3 regions of the Mesorhizobium sp. M4B.F.Ca.ET.058.02.1.1 genome follow, and region 3 is predicted to be linked to each of the others. Evidence: predicted binding sites of a transcription regulator. Region 3 holds the regulator's gene; each other region holds the start of a gene.

Region 1 (3,481 bases), 290 kb from region 3:
TCTCTCTTGCCGATGCCGCCGCCGTCGAATTCCTGGCCATCGGCGCGCATGCGGTGCGCCGCGCGCAGGCCGAGCCTGGCGCCCGCGCGCTGGTCATCGGCGCCGGCCCGATTGGGCTCGGCACCGCCCTGTTTGCCCGCATCGCCGGCCTCGATGTCAGCCTGCTCGATATGAGTAGCGAACGCCTGGGCTTTGCTGAAAACGAACTGGGCTTCGCCACGCTCGATGGCTCGAAGGCACAGGCGACCGATCTGGCGCGCGAAGCGACCAGCGGCGAAGGTTTCGACATGGTCTTCGATGCCACCGGCAACACGCAGTCGGTGCAGTCGGCCTTCGCCCATGTCGCGCATGGCGGCAGCCTCGTGCTCGTCAGTGTCGTCAAGGACGACATCACCTTCTCCGACCCGGAATTCCACAAACGCGAGATGACACTGATCGGCAGCCGCAACGCGCTGAGCGCCGACTTCGACCACGTCGCGGCTTCGATCCGCAATGGTGCCGTGCAGATGGGAAAGCTCGTCACCCATCGCACGACCCTTGCCGGCACGCCTCGCGACCTCGCAAGGTGGGCGCATGAGAAATCAGGCCTGATCAAGGCCGTCATCGAAGTCGGGTAGGACCATGCTGAGGATCGACGCGCACCAGCATTATTGGCAGATCGCGCGCGGCGACTATTTCTGGATGGGGCCGCACGTCGCGCCGATCGTTCGCGACGTCTTCCCGGCCGACCTCGCGCCGCATCTGCAGGCCGCCGGCATCGCCCGCACCGTCGTGGTGCAGGCGGCGGCGACCGTCGCCGAAACCGAATTCATGCTCGACCTCGCCGACAAGGACGACAGCATCGCGGCCGTGGTCGGCTGGGTCGATCTCGAGGCCGACGATGTCGAGGCGACGCTGCGCCGGCTGGCGGCGCGGCCGAAGTTCCGCGGCATAAGGCCAATGCTGCAGGACATCGACGACACCTTTGATATTTTGAAGCCGAAGCAGCTCGCCGCGCTGAAGCTTTTGCCGAAACTCGGCCTGCGTTTCGACGCGCTGGCGCAGCCGCGCCATTTGCCGGTGGTCGCCGCACTCGCCGACCACATGCCTGACCTGCCGATCGTCGTCGACCACGCGGCAAAACCCTTCATCGCCAAGGGCATCCTAGAGCCCTGGGCGAGCGACATGGCGGCGCTGGCGAAGCGGCCGTCGGTGGTCTGCAAATTCTCCGGCCTGGTCACCGAGGCCGGGCCGAACTGGTCGATCGCCGGCCTCAAGCCCTATGCCGACCACCTGCTCGCCTGCTTCGGGCCGGACCGGCTGATGTTCGGCAGCGACTGGCCGGTGTGCGAGCTCGCCGCCACCTACGAGAATTGGCTGGCCGCCGCGAGGGAACTCCTGGCAGGCCTTTCGCCGGTGGAGCAGGACGCCGTCTTCGGCGGCACGGCCGCGCGCTTCTACGGCATCAGCTAGTCATTGGCCGACAGTTTCAGCTCGACCCGCTCCGCCGGAAACCGCGACTCGGAAAACTGGATCGGCTGACCGTCGAGTGTGACGTTGACCGCGACCGTCACCAGCACGATGGCGCCGGGCTGCAGGTCGAGATCGGCAAGATCGGCGGCATCGGCATGGCGCGCCGACAGCACCGTCGATTGCCTGAGATAGTCGTTGATGCCGAAGCGCTTCAGCGATGCGGTGACCGATCCCGTCTCCGCCATGGCGGCATCGATGCCGGCGAAGCGTTTGGCGTCGAACCAGGCGGTGGCGCGCGACACCGGATGGCCATCGGCTTCGCCGCGCGTCTCCAGGCGGAGCACGGCGGCTCCCCTGGCGAGCTTCAAGGCATCGGCGATGCGCCGGCTGGCCGGCTCAACCGATGAGGCAAGCAGCGCAATATGCCGTTCGCTCGTCTGCCCCTGCAGGCCCGTCGAAAAGCGCGTGCGGGCGCCGATCGGGTAGGAGAGCCGCTTGCGCGACAAAACGAAGGTGCCGCGCCCCTGCTCGGCCCTGAGCACGCCTTCCTGCACCAGCGCCGCGATGGCGCTGCGCACCGTATGGCGGTTGACGCCATAGCGTTCGGCAAGCGCCATTTCCGGCGGCAGCGCCGCGTTCTCGGCAAAGTCGCCGGCGGCGATTCCCTGCAAAATCTGATCGGCGATCTGCCGCCACAGCGAAACGCCGCTGCGCCGCTCGATGCTGGCTGCCTGCTGCCCACTCATGCCCGCCCCCGGTTCTCTCACCAGCCCAGACTTTTCGCCGGTGTCATCCATCCGTCATGGACTCGCGCTAGCTAATGCGTATAATTTGTATAATTGTCTATATCAATAGACAAATTTGCGCAACCGATGGAGTGCCGCCATGCGAGGACAGGAAGCGCGCGAGCAGGCCGGGCGCAAGGCGGCGATGGCGACGCTGGCGCAGTCCGGCGGCGACGAGATCGCCCGGCTCTGGAGCGAGGCCGGCCTGCCCCTGGAAGCCGAGCTACTGCGCGGCCCCGAAACCGGCCTGGTGACGGTGCGCGGCCGCATCGGCGGCGGCGGCGCGCCCTTCAATGTCGGCGAGGCGACGGTCACCCGCGCCACGGTGCGCCTGCCCTCCGGCCAGGTCGGCCATAGCTATGCGCTCGGCCGCGACAGGCAGAAGGCGAAGCTGGCCGCGATCGCCGATGCGCTGTGGCAGGACCCGGCCCATCGCGACGTTGTCGAGACCAGGGTGATCGCGCCGCTGCGCGCTGTGCTCACCGAGGCGCACGAAAAACGCCGTGCCGAGACGGCGGCGACAAAAGTGGATTTCTTCACCATGGTGCGCGGAGAGGACTGATGGAGACGCAATCGATCGAAGGCGGTTTCGCCGATCCGGTCTTCAATGCGCAGACGGTGTTCCGCGCCGTCATGGATGCGATGGCGCGGCCGGGCAGCGTGCAGCCGCTGCCGGCCTTTGCCCGTCCGCCGGCGCCACTGTCAGCGACTTCAGGCGCGGTCGCGCTGGCGCTCTGCGACAACGACACGGCGCTCTGGCTCGATCCGGGCTTGCAAGCCGAGCCGTCGGTCAGATCCTGGCTCGGCTTCCACACCGGCGCGCCGCTCGCCAACACGCCGGCCGACGCGCATTTCGCCATTGTAGCCAGGCCCGCGGAGATGATGGCGCTGGATGGCTTTTCGCAAGGTACGCAGGAATATCCCGACCGCTCGACGACGCTGATCCTCATCGTCAGCGATCTCGCCTCGGGCGTTCCCTTGCTGCTCGAAGGCCCCGGCATCGAGAAGATGGCGATGCTCGCGCCGGCCGAGATGCCGCGTCACTTCATCGAACAGTGGAAGCAGAACGGCCAGCGCTTTCCGCGCGGCGTCGACATCATCCTGGCAGCACCGGACGGGGTCGCCTGCCTGCCGCGCACCACGCGCATCAAGACGATGGAGGCCTGACATGTATGTCGCGGTGAAAGGCGGCGAGGCCGCGATTGCCAATGCGCACCGCCTGCTTGCCGATCGCCGTCGCGGCG
Region 2 (3,481 bases), 280 kb from region 3:
ACGCGTCACCATCGGCCACGACACCTGGCTTGGCCATGGGTCGACCATCCTGCCCGGCGTCACCGTCGGCGATGGCGCGGCGGTCGGCGCCGGCGCCGTGGTGTCGAAGGATGTTGCGCCTTACACCATCGTCGGCGGCGTGCCGGCGAAGCCGATCCGCGAGCGTTTCGACCGTCGCACCGCCGAGCGCTACCAGGCGCTCGCCTGGTGGGACTGGGACCATGCAAGGTTGCGTGCTTCGCTCGACGATTTCCGTGCGCTTTCAGCCGAGGCGTTTCTCGAAAAATATAGCTGACGTCACCGATGTTCACGTGTGCGTCATTGCCAGGGACGGACGCTGGAATTTCATATCCCTGACACAGGATTAGGTCACGAGGCGGTCTTTCTCTGGAGATCGCAATGCTCGATTTGGTCAGACCCTCGCTCGCCGGTTTCTTCGAAGGCACCAACCCGACGCCTCCGGTGCATCTCGGCACTCGTTACGACGCGGCGGGCAACTTCCTCCTGGAACCTGGCAACACGGTCGTCAGCCACCTCGTCAACGGCTCGCCCTCCGAAGCGGCGGTCATCGAGGTGCGCGAGCGCATGCGCGCCATGCTTGACGCCAACCGGCTTGCCTTCACCCCGGTCTCCAGCCTGCACATGACGTTGTTCCAAGGCATCATCGAGCGGCGCCGCCGGCTCCCCTATTGGCCTCGGGATGTGGCGCTCGACACCGGCATCGACGACATGACCCGCCTTTATCTGGAGCGCCTGGAAGGCTTCCAGGGGAGCGGCGCGTTCAGGATAAGAGCCATCGGCGTCACCCCGAACGGCCTTACCGTTGCCGGCGCCTCGGACGAAGACCGGCGCATCCTCCAGGCCTGGCGCGATGCACTGTCGGTGCCGTTCGGCTACCGCCACCCCGACCATGACACCTACGTCTTCCACATCACCTTCGCCTACCAGATCCGCCGCCTTGCCGACGAGCGCGCGGCGGCCTGGCAGGACCTGTTCGACGATTGCCTGTCCTTCCTCGACCGCGAAGCGCCGGTCATCGAACTCAATCCGCCGGCCTTTTGCAGTTTCCGCGACATGAAGCATTTCGAGGAGCTCCTGGTCCTCGGTTGAGCCCATGCATGGCGCCCAAAAGTGCCTAGCGGTATGGGACAACGACATGCAGGCATTCCGGCTCTGGGCCCTGGCCTGTGGGCGGTAACAAAACTGACATCAATCCGACACGGCAGGTTCATGGCGTTGCGCTAGCCAAGGTCAACAGACCTTCAAAGCGCGACTGGACTGGAGCTTTGCCCATGTCAGCAACATCCGCCACGCTCGAAATCCGCGGTGTCACCCGACGATTCGGCAAGAACACCGCGGTCAGCGCCGTCGACCTGTCGATCCCGCAGGGCCAGATGGTCGGCATCATCGGCCGCTCCGGCGCCGGCAAATCGACGCTTCTGCGCATGATCAACCGTCTCATCGACCCCAGCCAGGGGTCGATTTTTTTTGACGGCGCCGAAGTCTCCCGCCTGCAGGGTTCGCCGCTGCGGCGCTGGCAGCGCGACTGCGCCATGATCTTCCAGCAGTTCAACCTGGTACCGCGCCTCGACGTGCTGACCAACGTGCTGCTCGGCCGGCTAAACCACCGCTCGACGCTCTCCAACCTGTTCGGCATGTTCTCGCGCAGCGAATGCGCCGAGGCGGTAGCGGCGCTTGAGCGCCTCGACATCGCCCGCACCGCGCTGCAGCCGGCTGGCACGCTGTCCGGCGGCCAGCAGCAGCGCGTGGCGATCGCGCGCGCCATGATGCAACAGCCGAGGGTGCTGCTCGCCGACGAGCCGATCGCCTCGCTCGACCCGCTCAACGCCAAGGTGGTGATGGACTCGCTGCAGGACATCAACCTGCGCGAAGGCATCACCGTCATCACCAATCTGCACACGCTGGACACGGCGCGGGCCTATTGCAACCGCATCATCGGCATGGCCGCCGGCAAGGTCGTGTTCGACGGCGCGCCCGAGGATCTCGACCGCGACGCCGTGCGTCTTGTCTATAGTGCGGACAGCAATGGCGCCGATATCTCCGAGGCCATCACGTCGACCAGCGTCAACTTCAAGCCGAAGATTACCGCATCCGCCGGACCGCTCGAGCCCGCATTCCCCGGCTACTAGTCGATGTTTGCGAACCGTCCGCGCTGACGAAGAGCGGCAACCGGTTCGGCAAGGATCATGGCCAAGAAAACGAGCAACCCGGATCGCCCGCCCGCGTCAAAGGCAGCTGTCAAAAATTCGAACGTCGCCGGCGCGAGGCCGGAACAACAGGAGAGAGATCCAAATGTTTAGGAAGATGGTTTTTGGCGCCGTATCACTGCTCGCCATCGCGACGAGCGCTGCTCATGCCGCTGACCTCAAGGAATTCCGCGTCGGCATCCTTGGCGGCGAAAACGAGACGGACCGGCTGCGCAACTACCAGTGCCTGGCCGACCATTTGAAGGCAGAATTCGGCTTCGAGAAGGTCTCGCTGTTCCCGGCCGCCGACTACGACGGCGTCATCCAGGGCCTGCTCGGCGGCACGCTCGACTTCGCCGAGCTCGGCGCTTCCGGCTATGCCAGCGTCTATATCAAGGACCCCAAGGCGGTCACCCCGATCCTCACCACCCAGCAGACCGACGGCGCCACCGGCTACTATTCGATCGGCCTGGCGCTGAAGTCGTCGGGGATCACCGACATCAAGTCGGCCAAGGGCAAGAAGCTCGGCTATGCCGACCCGGACTCGACCTCCGGCTATCTGATCCCGCTGACCCAGATTCCGAAGGACACCGGCCAGTCGAACGAGGCCTTCTTCGCCTCGACCCAGTTCAACGGCGGCCATGAGAACAACATCCTCGCCGTCCGCGACGGCAAGGTCGACGTCGCGGTGGACGATTCCTCCGGCATCGGCGATTTCAAGAACGGCTATACCTCCGGCACCTTCCACAAGGAAGTCGCCAAGGGCGCCGTCGATCCGAACGACTTCGTCGAGGTCTGGCGCTCCGGCCTGATCCCGAACGGCCCGCTGGTCGTGCGCACCGCGCTCGGCGACGACATGACCGCCAAACTCACCGCCTTCTTCACCGCGCTGCCGACCAAGGACAAGGCCTGCTTCGAGGGCGTCGAGGGCGGCGACTTCACCGGCTACGTTCCGGTCAAGCCGGACTTCTACAATGTCATCGTCGAAGCCCGCAAAGCCGCGATCGGCGGCTGACGGCATCAGGAAAAAGGGCGGCGGTCAAAAACGCCGCCCTTTTTGCATCTCCCGATCATGACTTCAGCGACAATCCATTCCGATGCGACCCGCCTGGCGGCCGATGCCTGGCGGCGCCAGACGTCGTTGCGCCGGCTTTACACCGGCCTCGGTGTCGGCCTGCTTCTCGTCGCCATGTGCGCGACCATGTGGTTCGCCGACGAGGCCAATGCCGGCCACTTCTTCGAACGGCTGCCGCATTTGCTGGATTTCCTGAGCT
Region 3 (3,481 bases):
GATTCTGCTGGATTCTGACGCCCCTGCGAATTTTTTTCGAGCTCCGTAATAAATAAATGACAGGCCGGCCCGCTTCTGCCACAATTCATACGGTGTCCGCCGACGGCCCCTTGAGATCAAAAACGGCCGCGACGACCGGGAGGAAATAGGGCATGTCGGTTGGAATCCGCCACGACGATCTGCGCCGACGCAACCGGGCGATGGTGATTTCGGCCGTGCGCCGCGCCGGCCAGCCGTCGCGGACCGAGATCGCCGCCACCACCGGCCTCAGCCATTCGACCATCTCGGCGATCTCGTCCGACCTGATCCAGGAAGGCATCCTGACCGAGAGCAAGGCAAACGAGGCTGTTTCGCTGAAGCGCGGCCGGCCGCAGGTCGGGCTTGCGCTCAATCCGGAAGCCACGGCGGTGATGACGGTGGTCCTGTCGCTGAACTTCCTTTCCGTCGCCGTCATCGACTACGCCGGGCAGGTCATTGCCGAAGAGCAGCGCCGCCTCGACACGGCGATCATGCCGCGCGACGAGCTGATCGGCGAATGCGTGGCCATCGTCCGGCGCCGCTTCGAGGATCCCGATCTCGACGTCCGCGGCGTCGCCCGCATCGCCATGGGCATCCAGGGCATCACCGACACCCATGCCCGCGCCATGTTGTGGTCGCCGATCACGCCGCAGACCGACATCGCCTTCGCCGACATACTGGAAGCCGAATTCGGCGTTCCGGCCACCATGGAGAACGACTGCAACATGATGGCGGTGGCCCTGCAGTGGCGTGACCCTGACCGCTACCGCGACGACTTCATCGCCATCCTGCTGTCGCACGGCATCGGCATGGGGCTGGTGCTGAAGGGAGAGCTGTTCACCGGCACCCATTCCTCGGGCGGCGAATTCGGCCATATGATCCACCGGCCGGGCGGCGCGCTCTGCCGCTGCGGGCGGCGCGGCTGCGTCGAGGCCTATGCCGGCAACTACGCCATCTGGCGCAATGCCAAGGAGATGGGCGAGGACGCCGAGCCGGTCGATGTCAGCGACGCCGACATGCGCTCGCTCGCAGCGCGGGCGCGCGCCGGCGACGGTCCGGAGCGCCAAGCCTATCGCAAGGCCGGCGAGGCGCTCGGCTTCGGCCTCGGCAGCCTGTTCGCGCTGATCGATCCCGCACCGGTCGCCATGGTCGGCGTCAGCGCCGCCGCCTTCGACCTGATCGAGCCGGCGCTGCGCGAGGCGATCGCCCAGACCGCCGGCGGCCAGCATTCGAAATCGATCTCGTTCGACACCGAGCCGAACGAACTGCCGCTGATCCGCGAGGGCTGCGCCATGCGCGCGCTCGGCTTTGTCGACCAGGAGATTTTCGCGCCAGGCGTCCAGGCGAAAGGCAGCGCCGCCGGGAAGAGCGTGGCCTGAGCGTCAATCTTCCCTGATCGCGTAGCCCGCGCCGCGTATGGTGCGGATGACATCCGGCATGCGGCCATTGTTGACCGCCTTGCGCAAGCGCCCGACATGCACGTCCACGGTGCGCTCGTCGATGTAGATCGTCTCGCCCCAGACATTGTCGAGCAGCTGGCTGCGCGAGAACACCCGGCCGGGATGCCGCATCATGAATTCGAGCAGCCGGAATTCGGTCGGGCCGAGCCGGATCTCGCTCTTCTTGCGGTAAACGCGATGCGACTCGCGATCGAGCACGATGTCGCCGACCTTCAGCATGCTGGACAGGACTTCCGGCTTGGCGCGGCGTAGCAGCGCCTTCACCCGCGCCATGAACTCCGGCGTAGAGAACGGCTTGACCAGATAGTCGTCGGCGCCGGTCGAAAGGCCGCGCACCCGGTCGCTTTCCTCGCCGCGCGCCGTCAGCATGATGATCGGCAGCCGCTCGGTCTCCGGCCGCATCCTGAGGCGCCGGCAGAGCTCGATGCCGGAAACCGCCGGCACCATCCAGTCGAGCACCAGCAAATCGGGCACGTTTTCCTGCAGCCGGATCTCGGCCTCGTCGCCGCGTGTGACCACCTCGACCTGGTAGCCTTCCGATTCCAGATTGTAGCGGAGCAGCACCCCCAGCGGCTCCTCGTCCTCCACCACCATGATGCGTGGCGCGATCATCAGCCGGTCACCCTTCTTCTCAGGCCGCCGGCGCCGACATCGCCGTCTCGTCCAGCTTCGGACGATTGGCGGGCAGTTGCTGACCGGTCAGCACGTAGTAGGCGTTCTCGGCAATGTTGGTGACATGGTCGCCGATGCGCTCCAGGTTCTTGGCGCAGAATAGAAGATGCGTGCAAGCGGTGATGTTGCGCGGATCCTCCATCATGTAGGTCAGGAGCTCGCGGAACACCGAGGTGTATTTGACGTCGATGCGTTCGTCGTCGTTGCGGAGCTTGGCGAGGGCTGCGGCATCCGCGGCGGCATATTGCTCGATGACGCCCTGCACCTGGACCAGCACAAGCTGCGCCATGCCGTCGATGGAATGCGAGAGATCACGCGGCGTGACGCTGAGGCCGACGGTACCGACACGCTTGGCGATGTTCTTGGCGAGGTCGCCGATGCGTTCGAGGTCGCCCGCCATGCGGATCGAGCCGACCACGGCGCGCAGATCGTTGGCCATCGGCTGCCGCTTGGCGATCAGCGTGATGGCGCGGTCGTCGAGTTCGCGCTGGCGTGCATCCATGATGGCGTCGTCGGAAACAACGCGCTGCGCCAGGGCATTGTCGGAATTGAGCAGCGCGCGCGTCGAGCCGGCGACCATCGAGCGGGCGAGATCGCCCATGTCGGCGATCAGCTTGCTGATCGCTCCCAGATCCTCGTCGAAAGACGCAACCGTATGATGTTCACCCATGATCCTGTCCTCGTGCGTGGAAATCAGCCGAACCGGCCGGTGATGTAGTCCTGGGTGCGTTTGTCGTCGGGGTTGGTGAACATCTTGTCGGTGGCGCCTTCCTCGACCAGGTAGCCGAGATGGAACATCGCCGTGCGCTGCGACACGCGGGCCGCCTGCTGCATCGAGTGGGTGACGATGACGATCGTGTAGTTCTGGCGCAGTTCGTCGATCAGCTCCTCGACACGGGCGGTGGCGATCGGGTCGAGCGCCGAGCAGGGCTCGTCCATCAGGATCACTTCCGGCGACACGGCGATGGCGCGGGCGATGCACAGGCGTTGCTGCTGGCCTCCGGACAGGCCGGTGCCGGGCTCGTGCAGGCGGTCCTTCACCTCGTTCCAGATCGCCGCCTTCTTCAGGCTGGATTCGACGATCTGGTCCATGTCGGCCTTGCGCTTGGCCAGCCCATGGATGCGCGGGCCGTAGGCGACATTCTCGTAGATCGACTTCGGGAACGGGTTGGGCTTCTGGAACACCATGCCGACGCGAGCCCTAAGCTCCACGACGTCGATGTTCTTGTCGTAGATATCCTCCTCGTCCAGCGTGATCTTGCCCGTCACGCGCGCCGAGTCGATGGTGTCGTTCATGCGGTTGAGGCAGCGCAGGAAGGTCGACTTGCCGC

What was found. The regulator PhoB, encoded in region 3, activates phosphate uptake and scavenging genes when phosphate is short. The targets are predictions, from matches to a motif close to TGTCATNNANCTGTCAT.
Region 1: the regulator PhoB is predicted to act here: its motif matches at 2,240-2,256, upstream of phnF (phosphonate metabolism transcriptional regulator PhnF).
Region 2: the regulator PhoB is predicted to act here: its motif matches at 1,205-1,221, upstream of phnC (phosphonate ABC transporter ATP-binding protein).

The regions. Positions count from the first base shown of each region.
Region 1 is NZ_CP034450.1:5,495,243-5,498,723, reverse strand. Features, by position in the region: gene EJ073_RS26750 (zinc-binding alcohol dehydrogenase family protein) at 1-617, shown strand, start outside; gene EJ073_RS26745 (amidohydrolase family protein) at 622-1,452, shown strand; gene phnF (phosphonate metabolism transcriptional regulator PhnF) at 1,449-2,198, opposite strand; gene phnG (phosphonate C-P lyase system protein PhnG) at 2,338-2,799, shown strand; gene phnH (phosphonate C-P lyase system protein PhnH) at 2,799-3,404, shown strand; gene EJ073_RS26725 (carbon-phosphorus lyase complex subunit PhnI) at 3,406-3,481, shown strand, end outside.
Region 2 is NZ_CP034450.1:5,487,029-5,490,509, reverse strand. Features, by position in the region: gene EJ073_RS26695 (DapH/DapD/GlmU-related protein) at 1-295, shown strand, start outside; gene EJ073_RS26690 (DUF1868 domain-containing protein) at 400-1,110, shown strand; gene phnC (phosphonate ABC transporter ATP-binding protein) at 1,293-2,150, shown strand; gene phnD (phosphonate ABC transporter substrate-binding protein) at 2,314-3,222, shown strand; gene phnE (phosphonate ABC transporter, permease protein PhnE) at 3,280-3,481, shown strand, end outside.
Region 3 is NZ_CP034450.1:5,204,654-5,208,134, reverse strand. Features, by position in the region: gene EJ073_RS25315 (ROK family protein) at 153-1,397, shown strand; gene phoB (phosphate regulon transcriptional regulator PhoB) at 1,401-2,090, opposite strand; gene phoU (phosphate signaling complex protein PhoU) at 2,110-2,820, opposite strand; gene pstB (phosphate ABC transporter ATP-binding protein PstB) at 2,844-3,481, opposite strand, start outside.